DNA from 2 places in the Paenibacillus sp. AR247 genome. Region 1 is predicted to be linked to the other one. Evidence: riboswitches for the same ligand, from Rfam matches in the RefSeq annotation. Region 1 holds a riboswitch; the other holds the start of a gene.
The links. A riboswitch is a leader RNA that binds a small molecule or an ion and turns the genes downstream of it on or off. The one in region 1 is predicted to bind thiamine pyrophosphate.

Region 1 (5,355 bases):
CACTTAAGGAAGCCAGCGCCAAGAAAAAAACCTGTCTATATAGACAGGTGCTAATCGCTTGTGAAGCAGGCCGGTATCGGCTGCCTTTATCTAGCCGCCCCTTCCTTTTGGCTGCGGTAGGCCCAATGATTGGTCGGACCGCTCCCGCCGCCAATACCGAGCGCGTTCTCGATGGCCGCCTGGATGAATTCACGGGCCGTCCGCACGGCCTCGTTGACCGGGTTCCCTTTAGCCAGCTCAGCGGCGATCGCAGCCGAGAAGGTACATCCCGTTCCATGCGTATGACGCGTGTCAATCCGGCTTCCTTCCAGGGTCGAAAAGGATTTTCCGTCGAAAGTAAGATCAACCGCTTTGTCAGACGATTCGTCATGTCCGCCCTTGATCACAACCATCGCCGGACCGTAAGCCGCAATGCGGTAGGCCGCCTCGCAGCGTTCCTCCATCGACCGGATCGCCATCCCCGCGAGCACTTCCGCCTCCGGAATGTTGGGCGTGACGACAGCAGCCAGCGGCAGCAGCTTGTTCTTCAGCGCGTCAACAGCGTCCTGCTGCAGCAGCCGCGCGCCGCCTTTGGCGACCATAACCGGGTCGACGACCACATTCCTCCAGCCAAAAGCGGCTATTCGTCCTGCGACGGCCTCAATAATATCCGCGCTGAACAGCATGCCGGTTTTGACCGCATCCACGCCGAGGTCGGTGCCCACGGCATCCATTTGTTCGGCTGCCGCAGCCGCAGGAAGCGGATAAACGCCTTGTACCCCGAGTGTGTTTTGAATGGTAATGGCTGTAATGGCCGACATACCGAATACGCCGAGCTCCTGGAACGTTTTGATATCCGCCTGGATGCCTGCCCCGCCGCCGCTGTCAGAACCGGCTACCGTCAATGCTTTCGGGATGCTCATTGTACAAATCCCCTTCCTGCCGACTCCAGAAGAGCCGTAATGGTTCCTTCCTCCAAAGGATGCCGGTCCATCCCAGACAACGCGTCGAGGAAAGCGATTTGGAAGCTTCCCGGCCCCTCAATACCCGTCCGCTCATATGCCCGAACGGCCGCTTCACCGTAGTAAGCCAAGGCGGCCGCGCCAGCGGACAGCAGATCGGATTCGACCGCTCCAAAAGCGGCGATCACCGATGTCAGCAAGCAGCCAGTCCCCGTGACTTGGGTCAGCATCGGATGTCCGCCCCGGATCAAGTATCCCCTCGTTCCGTCGGTGATCACATCTTCTTGCCCGGTAATGGCGACGAGCGTCCCCAGACGGTGTGCCGCCCGTGCCGCCAAGTCGGCGGGAGCGGCCTCCCCGGCCTCCCCTGCGTCGACACCTTTTATCGCGCCGGTTTCACCAATGAGATGGGCAACCTCCGCTGCGTTGCCCCGAACCAGTGACACACGGACCTCGCGCAAAATCCGCAGCGCAGCCTCCGTGCGAAATGCGGTCGCTCCCGCGCCGACGGGATCCAGGAACACCGGAACGCCATGATCATTTGCCGATCGGCCGGCGATGACCGCCGCCTCCACCAATTCGCTGCTCAGGGTTCCGAGATTCAGGACGACGGCTTGGGCGACCCGGGCCATATCGGCCACCTCCTCTTTGGCATAGGCCATAACCGGAGAGGCGCCAAGGGCAAGCAGGCCGTTGGCCGTAAAGTTGGTCACGACCACATTCGTCATGTTGTGAATGAGCGGACGCTGCTCTTTTATCCGTAAAGGAAGCTGGATAAGTCCGGACGGAAACATATCGGCGGTCATCGTCCCACCCCTTCCGCTGCAGCCAGGGAAACCGGCCAATCCTCAAGCGTAAACGCCATATCCCAGAACATGTACTCCAGCTGACAGCTGGTCAGAAAATGCTCCATCAGCCGTTTTTTTCTTGCGGGAGGAAGACCCTCCGCCCATTCGTCGAGCAGCCGCCGCAGCTGTACCGTTACGCCGCTTTCCCGGTCTCCGTAAAAGTGCATCCATTCATAAAACGGATGGGATTTCTCCGGTTGGACTTCCTCCAGCAGACGTTGGCCGATTTCCGTATAGGTCCACGGGCAAGGTAACAGCGCAGCTACAATATCCTCAAGTCCCCCCTCGTGGGCAACGTTCAGCATATGCCGGATGTAATGATTGGCCGATGGAGCCAGCGGATAGCCTTGCAGTTCCTCATATGCAACACCGGCGACATCACAAAAGTTTTTGGTGGGGATGCGTTTCGCTGTTCAAAATAAACGAAATCTGTTCGTTAAAAAGCGCGGTCGTCTGCCGGCAATCGCATCGGGATATGGCAATGCCATAGATCCGGATGTAGGCATTCAGGTATTCAAAATCCTGCTTCACATAGTGAATCAGCTGCTCCTTGGACAAGGTACCTTCCGCAATCCCCCGTACAAACGGATGCTTGAAGATCGCTTGATAAATGGGATCTGCCGCATGTCTCAATTCTTCGGTAAACCGGGCCATGATAATGCACCTCCGTTAATTTTGACGAAAATCGCATGTTCGAGCGCGGGGAAGCCAACACAAAAAAGCCGCCCCGAAATGGAGCGGCCGCTATTTGCAGTGTCATCCTGAATGTATCTCATCAAGAAAGTTGCGTATGTAAAGGCCTGCTCCACTTCCCTCCGCCGGTATTAACCGGATCAGGTTCAAAGGGTCCAAGCGATCACTTGTCTCAGCTGCCTCCGCAGCTCCCCTAGTGGATTTTCGTATGATATTTTACAAGTTCATGATTAACTGTAGCTCCGTTTGCCGGTGTTGTCAAACAAAAAAAGCTGCCGGCGGGATACCGGGAAAAAGCTTGTCGATCGTTTATGCGGATCTCCTTCCACCTTCAAGTGTTTATCTTTTCAACGCGTATGAAAGGATCATCACGACGATGACGACAGCGGCATAAATGATAGCTGCCGTTCGATAACCCGATCCGTACAGCGCAGCCGCGGCCAGACCGAATACGATCAGCTGCAGCACAGCCCGGACGGGAAGCGTCACCGGGAAGGTCGCTTTCGGTGCGACATACATGCCCCAAAAAACAGCAACAACGACCGGCGAACCTATTCCTGCCACGATACGGATCCACAAGGCGGTATCCAATTTAAATCCCCACAGGCAAAAGGCTGCCAGTGCACACAGCTCCATTAGAAAAAAGATAAGGTCGATCACAATCATTGCCAAACCCTCCATTTTGGGCCGGTCAGGGCCTTTGGAATGAAGCCATTCTCAGTAAAATTATGCCGATTGTTTCTTGCCTCTCGCGGCGAAAACTTTTCCCCTCTCACTCCGGCTTGTGAGCTTTCACAATTAAAAAATGCGGGTGATGCAGAATCCGCTGGTAGAAGTCGGCCGACTCCGGCAGCCGCTCCAGAAACTCGGGAACGGGCCTTGGTTCGACAAGCCGGTCCAGTACAAACCAGCTTGACGTCATATTGACGATTTCCTGCAGGGGTCTGCGGAAGAACGTCACTTCAACGCTGCCTGCCTCTTTCTTCGTCCACCAGTCTACAAGCAGCTCCCGTGCAAAATAATCCGGTCTCTTAAAAACGGTAAAGTCCATAAACGGATGATGCACCGAAAACAAAAACGTTCCTCCAGGCTTCAATACCCGCTGAAACTCACGGAACAAAGGATCCCAGTCTTCGATGTAATGCAGCGTCAGCGAACTGAGAATCAAGTCGAACTTATCGGCTCCGTATGGCAGCGGTTCGCTTAGATCGTGAACCCGAATCTCCGCTTGACTGCCGACTCTCCGTTTGGCCGCCTCCACCATATCGGGACTGAAATCGATCGCCGATACCAATGCGCCCCGGGAAACGAACTGCTCGGTATACCATCCTGCAGCGCAGCCTGCATCAAGGACATGAAGTCCGGACATATCCGTTGGCAGCAGCTCCAGCATGGCCGGACGCTCGTAGTATGCGTTGGCGCCGCTGTCCGAATCGGTATGCAGTTCATAGTCCTTGGCGAGCTTGGTATAAGCCTCGAGCACCCTCTCTTTCATGCAACCACCTCCGTAGACTCGCTATTCTCCACCATATTATACCAACCAACAGAAAGGTTGGATATAAATAAACCAGCTTTATGTAAGCTGTGCAGAACTTAGTTGCGGCAGGATGCGTTATAAATGACAAGAACAAGTTTGAAGGCGGGGAATGTCTTTGTTAAAAAGCGTTTCTTTTTGGCTCACGTTATGTATGATTCTCACATGCATACTGGATGCCTCCGGACAGGGCTTGGCCAACATCATACTGATCCGGCTGAATCCCTTGCTTGAATCCTTGCTGCATGACCCGGTGTACTCGGGCTGGCTGTCCGATAAACATGCCTTCGTAACGAACAGCTACTTTATCCCCTTACGGTTCCCGGCGTATCTTCTCTCCATCGTCATGGCTGTCATCATCGGGGCGGCGGTTGATCTCCTCATTTACGGGATGAAGCGTGGATTGGCTCGCCGTGGCCATCCGAGGTCGACATCATGACCCCTAGATTCTGGTTTTCATGCTTAGCATCACGACTCCTCATTACTCGTCCAGTAACAGTAACAGGCTGCCTCTCGGCAGCCTGTTACGCTTGATTTATTTGCTTTCAGCGGTTTTCACGTCTCTGAAGGGCAATGCCTTCTGCTACAGGATGCCCATCGTCCCGGCAATTTTTGTTCACCTCCGCCTTAGCGCCTCCTGCTGCGAGCGGTATTCGAGCGGCGCAACGCCCTCCATTTCCTTGAAGACCTTGGTAAAGTGCTTCACGTTCTCGAACCCGGCCCGCTCGCTGATTTCGTACACTTTCAGGTCCGTGCTGCCGAGCAGCTCCTTGGCCTTACGGATCCGCAGCTTCCGCAAGTGGCTGACAAACGTCTCCCCTGTATACTCCTTGAAAGCTTGGCTGAAATACGAATAATTCAATGAGACATGATTGGAAACGACGGCCATATTCAAGTTTTCATGAAAATGCTCCTCGATATAGACGATCGCCCGCTGAATCTCGCTCTGGTCAAAATGCATCGACCGCATCCGTTTCACATAATCGCTCAGCAGGAAGAGCAGGCTCTCCAAACTATGGAAATAATCATGAAAATGGTTGAAGTTGTACAGATTCCCCACCTGCTTGTGGAGTTTTAAAATGTCGACGGATTCCTCGCCATAGGTTTGAAACACCTGGTCGAATACATGCTCGTTAAAAGCATGGCTTATCCCTTCCAGATACCCGATATCATATTGAAGAATCGTCCGGATATCGAAAATATGCTGCAGCAGCCGGCTCAGCTCGGCATCCCGATCCAGTCCGAGCAGGTTGGCCGTCTTCCGGATGTCTTCCACCGGGATGCGGTAATCCGTCCGTTTGCCGGACAGCTCAGTGCTCCGAATGAGTCCCGGCATGTT
Region 2 (5,355 bases), on a different contig from region 1:
CACCGGAGTCCACAAGGCGGCAACTGCCTCGCGGGTCAGTCCCGGCTCGGCATCGAACAGCGCGCTCCCCGTTAATATTTCGCTACCGGAGCCCCAGCTCCGCTGCCATTCCAACCGGCTCTCCAGCGCAAGCAAATCCGCCTCGTGCCTCGCGATGTACAAGCTGCCGGTTTCGGCATATTCGAAGGAGACGCCGGAGATGTCCTTCACCGCCTGCTGCCATTGCGGATACAGCGACAAGCTCTCGCGGCACAACCGGAAGAACTCGTCCGGCGACTCCACGTTCTCTGAATACGGAGCGAGCATCCCTGCCGCCGCGCCGGAGGCCTGCCCACCGCAGGGTCCCTTTTCGAGCAGCGTGACGTGCAGGCCGCGGCGGCGCAGCTCCAGCGCGCAGGATAATCCGATGATGCCGCCGCCCATGACGATGATGTCTCCGCTCATTGTTACAGCCCCCTGTCCATCCTTTTTTATTCGATGACGAGCGATTCCAGGCCGCTGCTGGCCGAAGCATATTTCTTCTTCGGAATCCGCCCGGACAAGTAAGCCAAACGCCCCGCCTCAACCGCCAGCCTCATCGACCGGGCCATCATCACGGGATCTTTGGCTTTGGCCACCGGGGTATTCATCAGAATGCCGGAGACCCCCAGCTCCATCGCGAGCGCCACGTCACTGGCCGTCCCCAGCCCCGCATCCACGATGACAGGGACCGACAGCTCCTCCACGATCAATCCGAGATTGTACGGATTCAGAATGCCGAGGCCGGTCCCGATAGGCGCTGCGCCGGGCATAACCGCGGCTGCCCCGGCATCCTCCAGCTTTTTGCAGATCACCGGATCGTCGGAGATATACGGCAGTACCGTAAAACCGTCCTTGACCAATATTTCCGTCGCTTTTAACGTTTCAATCGGATCGGGCAGGAGCGTCCGCTTATTGGCGCTAATCTCCACCTTGATCCAGTCGCTGAGTCCCGAAGCCCGCGCCAGGCGGGCAATCCGGACCGCCTCATCAGCCGTTGTCGCCCCGGACGTGTTGGGAAGATAGATGTATTTCTGGGGCTCCACATGCTGCAGAATGGAGTCATCCTCCACCGAATCGAGATGGATCCGGCGGATAGCGAACGTCAGCACCTCGGTTCCCGAAGCTTTGATCGCCTCCATCTGCACATAAGGATCGGGGAACAACCCGGTCCCCAAAAATAACCGCGACGACAGTTCCTGTCCGCCAACCTGCCAATTATCTCTGCTCATTTTTCCCCTCAACCTCCCGCTACGAAATGGACCAGCTCCAGCTTCATTCCAGGCACAACCGGAGTCGTCTCCCACTGCTCGATCTTCAGCACCTGTCCGTCCGCTTCCACCATGACCGGCCTGCCGGACAGCCCCAGCAGGCGGAGGACATCGGCTACCGTCTCGGCCGCCAGCTCCCGCTTTGTTCCGTTAATGACCAGTTCCATCCGCCGCTCCTCCTCTACCTTCAAGCTTGTGAATGAACGCCCGGCATACCGCTTCCGGGTCAGGGCTGCCGACGATTTCGCTCACAGCGCAGACGCGGCTCGCACCGGCCCGGATCACTTCGTCCACGTTGCCCAGCTTGATGCCGCCAATCGCCACAAAAGGGATCTTGATGACCCCGGCGACTTCCCGAATGTACGAAAGACCGACCGGATCCACCACATCGGCTTTCGTAGCCGTCGCATAGATCGGCCCGACGCCGATATAATCCGCCCCTTCCGCTTCGGCGAGCTGCGCTTCCGAAATTGCATGGGTGGATATGCCGATGATCTTGGAGCCGACAAGCTTTCTGGCTTCCGCGATCGGCATATCGCCTTGACCGAGGTGAATCCCGTCGGCGTCCACCTCCATCGCGATATCAACGTGATCGTTCACGATAAAAGGAACACCGTAGCGGCGGGTCAGCTCCCGCAGCTCCGCCGCCTTGCGCAGCAGCTCTTCCCTGCCGCTTGTTTTGTCGCGGAATTGAACGATGTCCGCCCCTCCCCGAATGGCTTGCTCCATCACGTCCACCAGCCGGCGTCCCGGATGGAACGTCTCGCCGGTAATCGCATACAGACGAAAATCGACCATGACTGCTTCTCCTCTCTTCCCTTTGCCTTTCCCTCCATTTCATGCCGGCTTCTATCATCGCGAAGGGTAAGCCCTCATCTTGCGAAAGCGCCCTCTTACCCGGTTAACACAAAAAAACCATTCGAGAAATACACGAATGGCACCGCAATTCGAATGATATTCTCTACGCCAGCATTACCTGGATCAGATTAACGGTCCGCAGCATAAGGCTGCCATCTCAGCCGGACTTCATCCAGCACCCGCATTCCTATTTAATTTCACAACCACTATAGCCCAAACTGCTGACTTTTGGCAATAGCCAGAGTGAGATCGCCGGCATCGGAACGCCTTTCTCATCCATAGCAGCGATTCTCGCAAAATTTCATATATTTGGGTGCGGCGAACTTCTTATTTTATCTCTTGCGTCATCACATATCGTCCCCGCCCGTGAATATAAATGTTTAACAAGCCAAAGTTTGTGCTGAGTATGGGAACATGGGAGGTGCCTGAACATGCCATCAGACGATCATTCGCTGTTTGTGGTGTCCAAGGAGGACTGGTCACTGCACCGGAAAGGGTACCAGGATCAGGTCCGCCATCAGGAGAAGGTTAAGGAAATCATCAAGCAGAACCTGCCCGACCTGATCACAGAAGAAAACATCGTGATGTCGGACGGTAAGCAAATCATCAAGGTACCCATCCGGAGCCTCGATGAATACCGTTTCATTAAGCCGAAAGAGCAGCAGGAAGTCGAAACCGAATCGATCACGTTCAACGACATCCGCAAAAAAGGCATGCAGTCCAACATCGACAAGAAGCGGACGATCCTGGAAAATCTGCGGCGCAACGCCACTAGCGGCAAGCCGGGAATTCACCATATCAGCCCCGACGATCTGCGCTACAAAACGTGGGAGGACGTCGTCGTTCCCCATTCCAGCGCAGTCATCATTGCGATGATGGATACGTCCGGGTCGATGGGCACGTTTGAAAAATACTGTGCGCGCAGCTTCTTCTTCTGGATGACCCGCTTCCTGCGCCGCCAATACGAAAAGGTCGATATCGTCTTTGTGGCCCACCATACGGAGGCCAAAGAAGTCACCGAAGAAGATTTCTTTACCCGGGGCGAAAGCGGGGGCACGATCTGCTCGTCCGCCTACCAGAAAGCGCTGGAAATTATCGACCGGCGCTACCCGCCCGCCAAGTACAATATTTATCCGTTCCATTTCTCGGACGGCGACAACTTGACTTCTGATAACGAACGCTGCGTGCGGCTGATTGGCGAGCTGCTTAAAGTCAGCAACATGTTCGGTTACGGGGAGGTCAACCAGTACAACCGGAGCAGCACGCTGATGTCCGCGTACCGGAATATCAAGCTCGACCAGTTCATGTATTACGTCATCAAGGAAAAGGGCGAGGTCTACCAGGCGCTGCGTACGTTCTTTAAAAAGCAGGAAGGCGCACTGACCTAAGCCGAAGGACCGTCTCCTGGAACGCAAAATTATGGCATATAAAAAGGTCGTTGTCCCGTTACGCTGAGTAACCAACAACGACCTTTTTGCATGGCCGGGTGACCTCTATATAGCATGACCCTCGATTTGCAGCCTTTTTCCCACAATCGACTGATCCTGACTCCTGCCAGGCTCCTCACTGATGGCATGCTCATCATTGCCAACGTGCTCCTCATTGCCAGCGTGCTCCTTACTGCTGCCAAGTTCTTCACTCCCGCTAGGCCCCGCACGCACGACGTCCATGTTTCGTACTTCCGCTAGGCTTCTTCCGCCTGCAGACGGTCCCGAACCTCCATCAAGGCAAAGCCAAGCAGGTTCTTCCCTTTCCACAGCAGCGGGTTCAGGACCGCCTCGTCGTCCGCGGCCAACCCCACGCCCCAGATCGAATCCACGGGACTTGCCTCTACCAGCACCCGCTGCCTGGTGCCCAGTAGAAATTGCTTCAAATCGTCATTTTGGGAAAACTTTGCTTCGCTTCCCCGGACCACAATGGAGTACCCTTCCCGGTCCCATATGGCAGGATCGAATCCCCTCACCTTCCGCCCCAGATCTTTAGCCTGCTTCGGGTGCTTGGCTGCGAGAATCTGTTCCCGGATCTCTTCGTCACCGAACAGTCTGGCTTTCTCGGCCATCATATAATGCTCGGCACTTGCATATTCCACGCCGTCCACGGTAAACTTCGCTTCCCACCACTGGCTGAAGCAGCTCTTCGTAATAGATCCGTCCGCCGCGGGCTGGTGCCCCCAGAAAAAAACATATTTCAGCTTGGTCCCTTTCCGGAATGCCTTCCGGAGTTCTTCCAAGGTATACATCCTCTTCCCCCTATATAAGAGCATCCCGTGCGCTTAAGTCCTACAATCATTGATAAAGGCCCTGTGACCCGCATGCCCGTTGATCACAGCCTCAGGCATCCAGGCTGGCCGATCCCTTTCGGTACGCTGCTCGTTCGCCTCCCGGCTCAAGCGGAATATCCCATGGCGCCTTCCGGGAAGCGAAGGTACCCATCCCCAGCAGCGTCTGTCCGCGGGTCATGATATAGACTACATTTGCAAACTGCTCCTCCGGTTTCCAAAAGCGGCTGGCGGCCATAAATGCGATCAAATACTCTTCCCAGCTGCCGTAATGCTGCTGCACATACCCGGCCGCTTCCAATTTAATGGCCCAGGCCTCTTCCTTCGTCAAATATCCGTAAGCGAGCCCAACCCGGCTCAAGAAAATCGCCCATCCGCCCCCGAAGGCGGCTATTTCTCCGGCGGGCAGCTGCGGCAGAAACGTATGAACCATGCTCATCCGGGCATACTCCGGATGGTCTTTGGAGGCCTCCATCCAGTTTTGCCGTGCCTGTTCCGGCAGCGCCGACAGTTCGGCGTGCAGGGCCTTATAATCGTCACGGTTCCCGTCCTCCAGCAGCCAGCGAATCCGGGTCTTTAAGGTCTCGGCGTCCTTGATGTCCCAGAGCCGCAGCCCCTTTTTCAAAACCCGGTTCCCGAGGTAACGCTCAAATTTCAAAAACTCGTAAGGCACATAATAATAAGCCAGCACGCTGTCGATGCATACGCTGGAGAGACAGCGGAAGTACAGCTCCAGCTGTTTGATTTGCTTCTTCTTGTAATCGATGCGCATGTCGTCCTCCATTATCTAGGTTGATAGCACCCGGTGTGCTCTTAACGTTCTGTATAAATACCACAGCAGAATGGCCACGAACACCCCCGTGACGATAACGGGCACGTCAAAAAACAACTGCAGCACGATATACACAAAAATATAAAGCCAAGTTAACC

Region 2: it holds a riboswitch for thiamine pyrophosphate, as region 1 does, so the genes downstream of both, thiE (thiamine phosphate synthase) here and tenA (thiaminase II) in region 1, are expected to answer to the same signal.

The regions. Positions count from the first base shown of each region.
Region 1 covers NZ_PCZT01000009.1:1,217,089-1,222,443, forward strand. Annotated here, with positions in the region: gene thiD (bifunctional hydroxymethylpyrimidine kinase/phosphomethylpyrimidine kinase) at 87-902, opposite strand; gene thiM (hydroxyethylthiazole kinase) at 899-1,747, opposite strand; partial or broken gene tenA (thiaminase II) at 1,744-2,443, opposite strand; TPP riboswitch at 2,583-2,687, opposite strand; gene CPT76_RS13770 (YrdB family protein) at 2,822-3,148, opposite strand; gene CPT76_RS13775 (class I SAM-dependent methyltransferase) at 3,255-3,977, opposite strand; gene CPT76_RS13780 (hypothetical protein) at 4,210-4,455, shown strand; gene CPT76_RS13785 (response regulator transcription factor) at 4,633-5,355, opposite strand, start outside.
Region 2 covers NZ_PCZT01000002.1:398,261-403,615, forward strand. Annotated here, with positions in the region: gene thiO (glycine oxidase ThiO) at 1-444, opposite strand, end outside; gene CPT76_RS02375 (thiazole synthase) at 471-1,250, opposite strand; gene thiS (sulfur carrier protein ThiS) at 1,259-1,456, opposite strand; gene thiE (thiamine phosphate synthase) at 1,440-2,087, opposite strand; TPP riboswitch at 2,231-2,340, opposite strand; gene CPT76_RS02390 (YeaH/YhbH family protein) at 2,579-3,535, shown strand; gene CPT76_RS02395 (riboflavin biosynthesis intermediates N-glycosidase) at 3,832-4,386, opposite strand; gene CPT76_RS02400 (DUF1266 domain-containing protein) at 4,478-5,197, opposite strand; gene CPT76_RS02405 (hypothetical protein) at 5,213-5,355, opposite strand, start outside.